Regions from separate parts of the Mesorhizobium sp. Cs1321R2N1 genome, predicted to be linked through region 1. Evidence: riboswitches for the same ligand, from Rfam matches in the RefSeq annotation. Region 1 holds a riboswitch; each other region holds the start of a gene.
The links. A riboswitch is a leader RNA that binds a small molecule or an ion and turns the genes downstream of it on or off. The one in region 1 is predicted to bind thiamine pyrophosphate.
Positions count from the first base shown of each region.

Region 2: another riboswitch for thiamine pyrophosphate. It lies ahead of O7A61_RS19795 (YkoF family thiamine/hydroxymethylpyrimidine-binding protein); the one in region 1 lies ahead of thiC (phosphomethylpyrimidine synthase ThiC).
Region 3: another riboswitch for thiamine pyrophosphate. It lies ahead of thiB (thiamine ABC transporter substrate binding subunit); the one in region 1 lies ahead of thiC (phosphomethylpyrimidine synthase ThiC).

Region 1 covers NZ_JAPYKP010000009.1:27,241-31,447, reverse strand. Annotated here, with positions in the region: gene O7A61_RS04420 (potassium transporter Kup) at 1-900, opposite strand, end outside; TPP riboswitch at 1,565-1,681, shown strand; gene thiC (phosphomethylpyrimidine synthase ThiC) at 1,784-3,607, shown strand; gene thiO (glycine oxidase ThiO) at 3,604-4,207, shown strand, end outside.
Region 2 covers NZ_JAPYKP010000081.1:10,434-14,640, forward strand. Annotated here, with positions in the region: gene O7A61_RS19780 (glycosyltransferase family 39 protein) at 1-754, shown strand, start outside; gene msrA (peptide-methionine (S)-S-oxide reductase MsrA) at 940-1,458, shown strand; gene O7A61_RS19790 (hypothetical protein) at 1,645-1,947, opposite strand; TPP riboswitch at 2,231-2,344, shown strand; gene O7A61_RS19795 (YkoF family thiamine/hydroxymethylpyrimidine-binding protein) at 2,335-2,943, shown strand; gene O7A61_RS19800 (ABC transporter permease) at 3,048-3,803, shown strand; gene O7A61_RS19805 (ABC transporter ATP-binding protein) at 3,800-4,207, shown strand, end outside.
Region 3 covers NZ_JAPYKP010000064.1:18,533-22,739, forward strand. Annotated here, with positions in the region: gene O7A61_RS17525 (ABC-F family ATP-binding cassette domain-containing protein) at 1-967, opposite strand, end outside; gene O7A61_RS17530 (thiamine diphosphokinase) at 969-1,613, opposite strand; TPP riboswitch at 1,701-1,815, shown strand; gene thiB (thiamine ABC transporter substrate binding subunit) at 1,859-2,857, shown strand; gene thiP (thiamine/thiamine pyrophosphate ABC transporter permease) at 2,881-4,207, shown strand, end outside.

The sequences.
Region 1 (4,207 bases):
GGTCAGCGAAAAAGCCCCTGAAATCACCGCCTGGCTGGCGATGACGGTCGCTGCGGTGGCCAGCACCACCATCGGGATCAGCGTCCAGCCCCCGTTCATCTCGAAAAACGGATGGCCGACCACACCTTTGTTCGCAAGGATGAAGGCACCTTGCCCGGCATAGTTCAGCAGCAGGCAGGGAAACACGATCGTCAGCCAGGCCAGCACCATGGGCTTGCGGCCGAAATGGCCGAGATCGGCATAGAGCGCCTCACCGCCAGTGACGGCAAGGAAGACCGCGCCGATGGTGACGGAGGCGACGCCTGGCGAATGGATCAGGAAGGCGACGATGTAGTACGGGCTGATCGCCCACAGGATTTCCGGATCGGCGATGATGTGGTTGAGGCCGGACAGGCCGATAGCCAGGAACCAGACAGCGGTCACCGGCCCGAACACCAGACCGACGCCGCCCGTGCCGAAGCGCTGTACCGCGAACAGCATGGCGAGAACGACCAGTGTCAGGGGCACGACATAAGGCTGGAACGTCGGCGTGACGACATCCATGCCCTCCACCGCCGACAGAACGGAAATCGCTGGCGTAATGACGGCATCGCCGAAAAACAGCGAGGCGCCGATGATGCCGATGCCGAGCATCACCGCCGAGCGCTTCGGAAAGCTGCCGCGCGCCAGCGCCATCAGCGACAGCACGCCACCCTCGCCGCGGTTGTCGGCGCGCAGCACGAACATGATGTATTTTACTGTAACTGTGATCGTGAGCGACCAGATGATCAGCGACAGGACGCCGAGAATATCTGTGCGATCAGCGACGTTGCCGCCCGACGAGGCATGCAGCGCTTCGCGGAGCGCATAGATCGGGCTGGTGCCGATATCGCCATAGACCACACCGAGTGCGCCAAGCATCAACAACTCAGTACTTTGAGACGAGCCGGGATGTCCCGCTAGTTCCTCAACGTCACAACTGTTGGCAGAATCCACGACAGCCATTCGTATGCTTCCCACGGGTACTGTGCTCTACGGCCAACGCAATTCTGCATTTCCGAGGCACGCGTCCTTGCGACGGGTAGCCTCGGCCGATTGGGCGGTGCGACAAGGAGAGGGAGGAGCTCGCTGCACTGCCGCTATCGGCCGAGGCGTCTGGAAATTGCCAATCGGGACTGCCATGTTGAAGTCGGCTGGCATGTCACCAGCCCATTACTCCATCAACCAGCAAATTAGCAATTTTTAAGATTTAAACTATGGATGAAACAATATTACGTCATCAAACTGATGTCGATTGAACTGCTATACCGAAGTAATATTTTCATTAAGTCACGAGTTCCTAGATATTATCGAGCTACAACTATCAACGAGCAGTTTATGAAAGTCAATATCTTCATGGTTTCAGATGTAGCATTTCGGTCGGTTTGTCATAGACCATGAGCGTTTCACCGGCCCCCCGCGACTACAGAATCGAGCGCGGACCGAGCCGGTCCGCGTCCTGTTTATACAACCCTTCCTTCTGGCTTCGACCTACCGCCCTGGACCGAATGCGCTTGACAAAAGGCCACCGGCTCGGTCCAATTGACCCATTCACCAGGGGAGTCCCGGCAAGGGGCTGAGATACTGCTGGCTTTCGCGGCGCAGTGACCCGTTGAACCTGATCCAGTTCATACTGGCGTAGGGACGGTGCAAGCGCTTTGCGGGAGTCATGCCCGAAGACCTGTCTCGAGCAGGTCGACCAAGGTGTCTCCATCCTTCCGGCACAGAACTGGGTCTCCATTGCAAATGAGCAAAGGAGCCTCAAATGAATGCCTTGACCCCCGCAGTTTCGACGGGACCCCTGCCCGCCTCACGCAAGATACACAAGCAAGGCACCCTCCACCCGCAGATCAGGGTGCCGATGCGCGAAATCTCCGTCCACCCGACCGCCGGCGAACCGCCTGTGACGGTCTATGATCCATCCGGCCCCTACACTGATCAAACGGTCGAAACGAGTATAGAGAAAGGCCTCGCCCGGCTTCGGCACGAATGGATTACGGCTCGTGGCGATGTCGAATTCTACGATGGCCGCGACATCACGCCGGAAGACAACGGATTTGCGACTGGCGCGCGCCTGACGCCGGAATTTCCCATTCGCAATCGGCCGCTCAGGGCCAACGCAGACAAGGCGGTGACCCAGCTTGCCTATGCCCGCGCCGGCATCATCACGCCCGAAATGGAATTCGTCGCCATTCGCGAGAACCTTGGACGCGAAAGCCTGCGCGGCAAGCTGCAGCGGGACGGCGAGGCCTTCGGTGCGGCGATCCCCGATTTTGTCACGCCGGAATTCGTGCGTGACGAGGTAGCGCGGGGGCGGGCAATCATTCCCGCCAACATCAACCATCCCGAAAGCGAGCCGATGATCATCGGCCGCAATTTCCTGGTCAAGATCAATGCCAATATCGGCAACTCTGCTGTCACCTCCTCAATGACTGAGGAGGTCGAAAAGATGGTCTGGGCGACCCGCTGGGGCGCCGATACGGTCATGGATCTGTCGACCGGTCGCAACATCCACAACATCCGCGAATGGATCGTACGCAATTCGCCGGTGCCGATCGGCACGGTGCCGCTCTACCAGGCGCTGGAAAAGGTCGGCGGCATTGCCGAGGACCTGAATTGGGAGGTCTATCGCGATACGCTGATCGAACAGGCCGAGCAAGGCGTCGACTATTTCACCATCCATGCCGGCGTCCGTCTGCATTACATCCCGCTGACCGTCGAGCGGGTTACCGGCATCGTCTCGCGCGGCGGCTCGATCATGGCGAAATGGTGCCTGCATCATCACCGCGAAAGCTTCCTCTATGAGCATTTCGAGGAGATCTGCGACATCGCCAGAGCCTACGACGTCTCCTTCTCGCTCGGTGACGGCCTTCGGCCGGGCTCGATCGCCGACGCCAACGACGCGGCGCAATTCGCCGAGCTGGAGACGCTCGGCGAATTGACGAAGATCGCCTGGGCCATGGACTGCCAGGTGATGATCGAGGGGCCGGGCCATGTCCCCATGCACAAGATCAAGCAAAACATGGACAAGCAGCTCGCAGTCTGCGGCGAAGCACCGTTCTACACGCTTGGACCGCTGACGACCGACATTGCGCCCGGCTACGATCACATCACCAGCGGCATCGGCGCCGCCATGATCGGCTGGTTCGGCACCGCCATGCTCTGCTATGTGACGCCGAAGGAACATCTCGGTCTGCCGGACCGCAACGACGTCAAAACCGGCGTCATCACCTACAAAATTGCCGCGCACGCGGCCGACCTGGCGAAAGGCCACCCGGCGGCGAAAACCAGGGATGATGCCCTTTCTCGCGCCCGTTTCGAGTTCCGCTGGGAGGACCAGTTCAACCTGTCGCTCGATCCGGAAACCGCCCGTTCCTTTCACGACGAGACCTTGCCGAAGGAGGCGCACAAGGTGGCGCATTTCTGCTCGATGTGCGGGCCGAAATTCTGCTCGATGCGCATCTCCCACGACATCCGCGCCGAAGCGCAGAAGGAGGGGATGGCGGCGATGGCGGAAAAATACCGCGCGGGCGGCGATCTCTATATGCCGGTGAGTGACACCACGCCCGAGGTGCCGGAGCCGTCATGAGGGTGCTGGTCAAGGGGGCCGGCGTCGCCGGCCTCACCGCGGCCTTCGAGCTCACCAGTCGCGGCGCGGAGGTCACCGTCGCTGAAATCGGGTGTGGTCTCGGCGGCAGCGCATCGTGGTTTGCCGGCGGCATGCTGGCGCCCTGGTGCGAGCGCGAAAGCGCGGAGCAGCCTGTGCTGGACCTCGGACGCGGCGCCGCCGAATGGTGGGATGCCGTGCTGCCAGGTCAGGTGACGCGGGCCGGAACGCTGGTTGTTGCAACGCCGCGGGATGCGGGCGAGCTTGACCGCTTCGCAAGCCGCACCTCGAGCCATCGCTGGATCGATGAGGAGGAAATCGCGCGGCTGGAGCCCGACCTCGCCGGCCGTTTTCGCCGCGCCCTGTTCTTCGCCGGCGAGGCGCATCTCGAGCCGCGCACTGCAATGGCAGCGCTTCACGAAAAGCTCGTCGCGATGGGCGTCGACTTCCGCTTTGCCACGGACGCCCGGCAGCTTTCCGGATTCGACCGTGAGATAGACTGCGTGGGAATGGCAGCGGGCGATGAGAGGCTGCGCGGCGTTCGCGGCGAAATGCTGATCCTGCACACACCCGATATCTCGC
Region 2 (4,207 bases), on a different contig from region 1:
GATCGCCGGGCTTTCCGGCTTTCTCCTGGTGTTGGTGCTATCAGGGCTCTTGCGGCGCTCACCAGCCCCGCAAGAGCCGGTCGAGCGCGGCACGCTCGTCTATCTCCTATGGATGGGGCTTGGGCCCGCGGCGCTGGTCATGGTGGCCTCGCTGTTCACCGGCACCGGCGAGGCCTGGGGCGCGCCGATGTACAATCTTGTCGGCATCGTCGCGTTGGCCTTTCTGGGTCACCGGCTCGGCACCGTCGAGATGCGAAAGCTGGCGATCTGCGCCTTCATCTGCATCGTCACCATGTCGGGCGCCTATGCGGCAATCCGCTGGACGGACTGCAATGTGCGCGGGCGCATGGACGCCGTCTGCTGGCCCGCGCAGCCGATCTCGGACGAGGCCGAGGCAATCTGGCACGCGGCGGCGCCCGGCCAGCTCGACATCGTCGGTGGCGACACCAATCTTGCCATGCTGGCGGGCCTCAATGCCTATGACAAGCCGTCGATCTTCACCGACCTCGATATGCGGTTCGCACCCTGGATCACGAGGCAGCGGTTGCGCGACCATGGCATGCTGATGATTTGGCGGGGTCATGGCGTGCCGCCACAGTTGCGGGCATGGTTGGACAACATCCCGGTCAAGACGGTTCTTTTCAACTGGTCGCGCGAGGCGCCGCCGGTAGCGGTCAGTTTTGCCGCCATTCCGCCTGGTACGCGATATCTGCCGGTTGCCGCCAGCAGCCGGACCCGGCATCCGCGCGTCTAAGGCGGGCAGTGTCATGCGCCGGTTCGTTAGGGGGCGCCTTCCACCGGTATGACCGAATGGCCGCTCGTCTGACTGGACGAACCGGGCGACAATGCCCATTTATGGGGATATCCATATTTGTTGTCGCGCAATTCCCCGGGGAAAGCCGCTACACTTTCCTGGGATTGCCTTTGAGGAGACGTTACATGGCGACTTCGAGCGAACGTGCAGTGCTTGCCGGTGGCTGCTTCTGGGGCATGCAGGATCTGATTCGGCGCTTCCCGGGCGTCCTCGCCACCCGTGTCGGCTACAGCGGCGGCGACGTGCCGAACGCCACCTATCGCAATCATGGCACGCATGCCGAAGCCATCGAGATCACCTTCGATCCAGCGAAAATCAGCTTCCGCCAGCTTCTGGAATTCTTCTTCCAGATCCACGATCCGACGACGCGCAACCGCCAGGGCAACGATGTCGGCATGAGCTATCGCTCGGCAATCTACTACACTAGCGAGGAGCAGAAGCGTGTGGCGGAGGACACCATCGCCGATGTCGATGCCTCCGGCCTGTGGCCCGGCAAGGTTGTCACCGAGCTCGCGGCGGTCGGTGCGTTCTGGGAGGCCGAGCCCGAGCACCAGGATTATCTGGAGAAATATCCCAACGGCTACACCTGCCATTTTATCAGGCCAGGCTGGAAACTGCCGGTTCGCGAAAAGGCAGTTTCATAAGATTTTTTTGGCGGCGGGCAGAAGCTCCCGCTGGTTGCCACAAGACCATAGCGGCTGTTAACCACCGTCCGGCGGTTGACAGTTCGAATCGGCGCGAAGGGCGCCGCCGGCCGGTCGTGGCGGACACTGAAATCGATGCGCATGGAAATCGCGGAACCTCAGTCCGCGATTTCCATGCTGCGAAAACTATTTCCCGCAGTTGCTGTCGTTAACGGTCGGCGCGGTCGCATTGCCATTGGCATCCGTCTGCGCGCCCTGCGGATTGTTCGGGCAATTCTGGTCCGCGTTGGAATTCATGTCACCCGGCGCGATGGTCGTGCTGTTGGTTGCGCCCGGATCGATTGTATTGGGCGAAGCAGGGGTAGCTGGGTCTACAGTGACCGACTTGCCGCTGCCGCCGGGCCGATCCGCGCCGGCTGCGCTATTGCTTTGCGCCATGGCCGATGTTGCAAGGGCAATGGTGAAGGCCGAGGCCGCGAGGATTTTCATAAGCATGGTTTGTCTCCATTTCTATGAATTCGTCGCCAGAGCGGTTCACGGGCTTCGCGGAAGCAACTGACCGCTCTATCTCTTTGTTTTGACGCAATTCCGGCCAGAAACCGCTTCACACTTTTCCTGCGATTGCGTCTGGTGGGACAACCCCTCGGCATTGCGAAGGTTCCAGACAATTTCCGAGCCGGCGGCACGCGGTTGCGTCTGCGCTGGCGCAATGCTTTTGGCGCAGCTTGCTGAAAAAACAGCTTCCCCAACCGATCGAATGGTGCTTTAACGCCGCCATCCACAGGGGTGCTCCGTACGGTCGGGGCTGAGACGGGGGCGGCAAGCTCACAGACCCTAGAAGCTGATCTGGGTAATACCAGCGGAGCGAGGCGGGCGATGTTTTCAGGTGCACAGGTTTCCCTATATCCAATGGCCGACGATTTTGTCGGCGTCATCCTGGGTGCGCTCGGCGCGCTCGATCCATATCGCGCCAAGCTCAGGATCGAGACCGACGACATCTCGACCCTGCTGGTCGGGTCCCCCGAGGTGTTGTTCCCGGCGCTGCGTGACCTTTTCGTGGCTGCGTCCGGCAGCGGCAAGCATTGCGTGCTGTCGGCCACCATTTCGCGTGGCTGTCCGGGGGAGCCGGACGATCCGATCTGCCGCTCCGACACGTTCGGCGGACCCGCCGGGCCACTCGGACCACGCAAGCAAGCGGCCATCACCGCCGTGCGCGGCGCGCCCGCCACTGGGCAGCCAGCGGCGGCGCAGTTCTCGCTCTATGTGATGGGCACGGACGACCACATGGACGAGATCTATGGCTGCATCGATTTCCTGAAGCAGTCCGGCGTCTACGATCGCTCCAAGAATTTCTGCACCAAGCTGCGCGGCGATGCCGGCGCGATCTTCTCGGCGCTCGATGAAGCGTTCTGCCGCTTCGGGCCAGGCGCCGGCCACGTAACCCTCGACGTCACGGTTTCGGCCAACAGTCCCACTGCCGTTTGAACCGCTCGCGCCGAAGCGCGCGCCGTCAAGGTTATCTTCTCGTGGTTTCATCGTCATTCAACTCGCGTCAACTCGCGGGCTTCTTCGCCCAGGCAGCGCCGGCCGTGATAACGATCGGTCTGGTGCTCGTGGCTTGGGAACTCTACGCAAACCATTCCGGCATCAAGCCGACGGTTCTGCCGGCGCCCTCGCGCGTCTTCGAACAGGCGATGCTCAATCGTGACGCGCTGCTCGACAATGCCATTCCCACCATCCGCGCCACGCTGATCGGTTTTGCCTGTTCGCTCAGCGCCGCCTTCGCGCTGTCGATGCTGGTCGACTTCTTCCAGCCTTTGCGGCGCGCGCTGTTTCCCGTGTTTATCGTCAGCCAGACTTTGCCGCTGGTCGCCATCGCGCCATTGGTGGTGCTTTGGTTCGGTTTCGGGCTGACGCCCAAGATCATGCTGGTGGCGCTGGTCACCTTCTTCCCGATGCTGGTAGCGCTCGTGCAGGGCTACGAGGCGACCGAGGTCGAGATTGGCCAGATGCTGCGCGCCATGGGAGCAGGGCGCTGGCGGGTCTTCATGCTGGCACGGTTGCCTTCGGCGCTGCCGTATTTCTTCGCGGGCCTCAGGATCTCCATCACCTACGCCGTCGTCGGCGCCATCTTCGCCGAATATGCGGGCGCGGCCAAAGGGCTGGGCATCTACATGCTCAACGCCAAGAACAATTTCCGTCCCGACCTGGTGCTCGCCGCCGTCGGCGTCAGCGCCGCGCTCACCCTCGTCCTGTTCGGGCTGACGGTGCTGCTCCAGCGTCTTGCCATGCCCTGGGAACGAGCCGCTGGCAGGCAAGCCGCCGGACAAGGCCCGCAAGCATGAGCCGGCTCGAATTGCGGCACATGCGCAAGGCCTTTGGCGGGCTCGAAGTGCTCGCCGACATTTCACTGCGCGTGGATGCCGGAGAATTCGTCTCGATCCTTGGGCCTTCGGGTGCCGGCAAGTCGACGCTGTTCCAGCTTTTGACCGGCGCCGAGCATGGCGAGGGTGAGATGTTCTTCGACGGCGCGCCGCTCGACGATCACGGCAGGCATTTCGCCTTCATGCCTCAGCGCGACGCGCTGATGCCGTGGCGGCGCATCCTCGACAACACGACGCTCGGGCTCGAGGTGCAAGGCGTCAACCGCAAGGCGGCGCGGACGCGGGTCGCGCCGCTGTTTGCCGAGTTCGGGCTTGCCGGATTCGAGCGGCACTTTCCAGCGCAGCTTTCGGGCGGCATGCGCCAG
Region 3 (4,207 bases), on a different contig from region 1:
TCGTCTTGCCGGCGCCGTTCGGCCCGACAAGACCGACGCGGTCGCCGCGCTGGATGCGGGTCGAGAACCCCTTGACCACGGTGAGATCACCAAAGCTTTTCTCGATGTTCTTGGCTTCGATCACCAGCTTGCCGGATTCGGCGGCGTCGCTTGCCACCATGGTCGCGGATCCTTCGGCGCCGCGATGGCCGCGAAAGCGCTGGCGCATGGTCTGTAGTTCGCCCAATCGGCGCATGTTGCGCTTGCGCCGCGCCGTCACGCCATAGCGCAGCCAGTGCTCCTCGCGCACGATCTGGCGGCCGAGCTTGTGCTGTTCGCGCTCTTCCTCTTCCAGCACCAGGTCGCGCCATTCCTCGAAATGGCCAAAGCCCTTGTCCAGCCTGCGGGTCTGGCCACGGTCGAGCCAGACGGTGGCGCGCGACACGCGTTCAAGGAAGCGGCGGTCATGCGAAATGACGATGAGCGCCGAGGAAGTCCGGACGAGCTCCTCTTCCAGCCATTCGATGACAGACAAATCGAGATGGTTCGTCGGCTCATCAAGTAGCAGGATGCCGGGCTCTGGCGCCATGACACGGACAAGCGCGGCGCGCCTGGCCTCGCCGCCGGACAGGTCGCCTGGCCGTTCCTCGCCCGACAGGCCGAGATGCTCCATCAGATAGCTGGCGCGGTAGGGATCGTCGGCCGGCCCGAGCCCGGCTTCGACATAGGCCCGCACATTGGCGAAGCCGTCCATGTCTGGCATTTGCGGCAGATAGCGCACTGTCGCGGAAGGCTGGCGGAACACCTCGCCGTCCTGCGGCTCGACCAGGCCGGCGGCGATTTTGAGCAGCGTCGACTTGCCGGACCCGTTGCGGCCGACCAGCGCGATCTTGTCGCCGGCCGAAACGGTCAAGGCGGCGCCGTCGAGCAGCGGCGTGCCGCCAAAAGTCAGTTTTATCCCGTCGAGATTGAGAAGAGGCGGGGCCATGTCAGCTTTCAGGCAATGGATAGGGATGGGCGAGCAGCAGGGCTCGGCCATGGCGAAGCGCGATGTCGAGGCGGCCCTTGACCTCGTTGGAAATGGTTAACGACGAACCGAAGGCCACCTCGACCTTGTCGAGCGGCCATTTGGCGCCGGTGACGGTCAGGCCGGAGAGTTCGGAGAAGCCAAGGATCGAAAACAGCGTGCCGTCGGCATAATCGAAGCTGGCCCTGCCGAGCAGCAAGGGGACAGCCTCCTGGGCACCGCTGGTCAGAAGCACATCCGTTCCGGCTTCGGCCAACCGCAGACCAAGCGCCAGGTGCAGGAAGGCGTGGTCGGCGCGCTTGCCGCCGAAGGCGCCCGCCAGCACAAGGCGCGTCGCCCCGCGTTCAAGGGCTGCCGCGATCGCCAGTTCGCCGTCGGTCTTGTCCTTTTCCGCCGGGAAGGTTTGCCGCGGCACCGCGGCCAGGTGGGCGGGCAGATCGGGCGGCACGGAATCGAAATCACCGACCCACAGTTCCGGCACAAGGCCCAGCATCCGCGCATGGCCGATGCCGGCGTCGGCGGCGATGACGCGCGAGCCTTCGACCTGGCGGTCAAGCCGGGGCGTGCGGATGAGATCGCCGCCAAGCAGGATGGTGAATGTGCTCATATCCCGTCGCCCTTACCAGCCCGGCACGGGAAACGGAAGGCGGCAAACTCCCACTTGCGTGTCCCATCGGTCGGGCTTATGTGTCGAAACGCTCTAACGGGGTGCCGGACGCGACTTTCGCGGGCCGGCTGAGAGGCAGTCTCGCCAACCCGCTGAACCTGATCCGGTTTGTACCGGCGGAGGGATTAGACGTTTCGGACAATCCGACGCCTCAATTCCTTTCAACGCAAACGAAGGAGGCGCCGATGCGCACGCTTTTATATTCCCTCATCGCGGCCACGGTAGTGACCCTGTCCGGGCCGGCTTTGGCCAAGGACAAGCTCACCGTCTACACCTATGAGAGCTTCACCGCCGACTGGGGTCCAGGCCCGGTGGTGAAGAAGGAATTCGAGGCCGAATGTGGCTGCGATGTCGAGTTCGTCTCGGTCGCCGATGGCGTGGCGCTGCTCAACCGCGTCAAGCTGGAAGGCGCTTCGACCAAGGCCGATATCGTGCTCGGCCTCGACACCAATCTCACCGCCGATGCCAAGGCGTCGGGCCTGTTCGCGCCGCACGGCGCGGTGAGCGATGTCAATGTGCCGGGCGGCTGGAGCGACGATACTTTCGTCCCCTTCGACTATGGCTATTTCGCTGTCGTCTACGATACCGAAAAGCTGAAGACGCCGCCGAAAAGCCTGAAGGACCTGGTCGAGGGCAGTGCCAATGACAAGATCGTCATTCAGGATCCGCGCACGTCGACGCCCGGTCTCGGCCTGCTGTTGTGGGTGAAGTCGGTCTATGGCGACAAGGCGCCGGAAGCCTGGGCCAAGCTCAAGGCCAAGGTGCTGACCGTGACGCCGGGCTGGAGCGAGGCCTATGGCCTGTTCACCAAGGGCGAGGCGCCGATGGTGCTGTCCTACACCACCTCGCCGGCCTACCACATGGTCGCCGAGAACACCGAGCGCTACCAGGCGGCATCCTTTGAAGAGGGCGAGTATCTGCAGATCGAGGTCGCCGGCATCACCACGACAGGCGCCAAGAACCCGCTGGCGGCCAAGTTCATGGCTTTCATGACCGGGCCGAAATTCCAGGACGCCATCCCGGAGACCAACTGGATGTTCCCGGCCGGCAAGACCGACAAGCCGCTCAACCCTGCCTTCGACAAACTGGTCAAGCCGACCAAGACCTTGCTGTTCAGCCCCGAGGAAGTCGCGGCCAACCGCAAGGCCTGGGTGGACGAATGGCTGGCGGTGATGAGCAAGTAGGCTTTGTGGGCTAGTCTCGTGAGATGACCGCCAAGGAACACAATGTTTCCCAAGTCGATCGTCGGTTCTCAGGGCAAACCCGCTCTGACCCCCGCATCACAGCCGGCATTGTCGCGCTTGCCGCAACCGCGCTGCTGATCGGCGGCGCTTTTGCCGGGCTGCTCGCCGAAGGCGCCCACGATTTTTCCGGCGCCTGGGCCGCCTTCGATCCTTACCTCTTCCGTGTCGTGCGCTTCACGCTCTGGCAGGCGGCCCTGTCGACGCTGCTCTCGGTCGGGCCTGCCCTGTTCGTGGCGCGGGCGCTGTCGCGGCATCCACGTTTCCGCGGCCGCGCCTTCATCCTGCAGCTCTTCGCCGTGCCGCTGGCGCTGCCGGCGATCGTCGCGGCGCTCGGCATCCTGGCGCTCTACGGCCGAGCCGGCTATTTCGCCGGTCTGTCCAACTGGGTTGGCGGCCAGGGGTGGCCGGGCATCTACGGCCTCTCCGGCATTCTCGTTGCCCATGTCTTCTTCAACCTGCCATTGGCCACCCGCCTGTTCCTGGAGGCGCTGCAAACCATCCCCTCGGACCAGTGGCGGCTGGCGAGCCAGCTCGGCATGGGAGCGCGACCGGCGTTGCGGCTGATCGAATGGCCGACGCTGCGGGCCGCCTTGCCTGGTGTCGCCGGACTTATCTTCATGCTCTGCATCACATCCTTCACCATCGTGCTGACGCTCGGCGGCGGACCGGCCGCGACGACGCTGGAGGTCGGCATCTATCAGGCATTGCGCTTCGATTTCGATCCCGCGCGGGCTGTCGCGCTGACATTGTTGCAGATCGCGCTGACCTTTGTCGTGGTGCTGGCGTTGACCCGGCTTGGTGCCAATGTCGTCGGCGACACCAACCTGCCGGTCGCGCCGCGCCGCTATCTCTCGGTCAACAGGATTGAGGCCGTGCTGAATGCCCTGCTCATCGGGCTGGCGCTGCTGTTCGTCGTGGGACCCATGGCGGCGACCGTGGCGGCCGGATTGGGCGCCGATCTCGGCCGGCTGGCCGGTGAGGCCACTGTCCGGCAAGCGACACTGACCAGTGCCGTGCTCGCGTTCCTGTCGGCGTTCCTTTCGGTGATGCTGTCGCTGGCTCTCACAATGGCGCGGAGGGCGCTGGCATTGAACCGCCGCTCCGGCTCAAGGACACTGCTCGAACATGCCGCCGATACCGGCGCCTGGTTTGTGCTGGTCGTGCCGCCGATCGTCATCGGCGCCGGCTGGTTCCTTCTGTTGCGCCATCTCGGCGATGTCTTTGCTGTCGCCCCGCTCATGGTCGTCACCGTCAACGCCGTCATGGCGATGCCTTTCGCGCTGCGCGCCG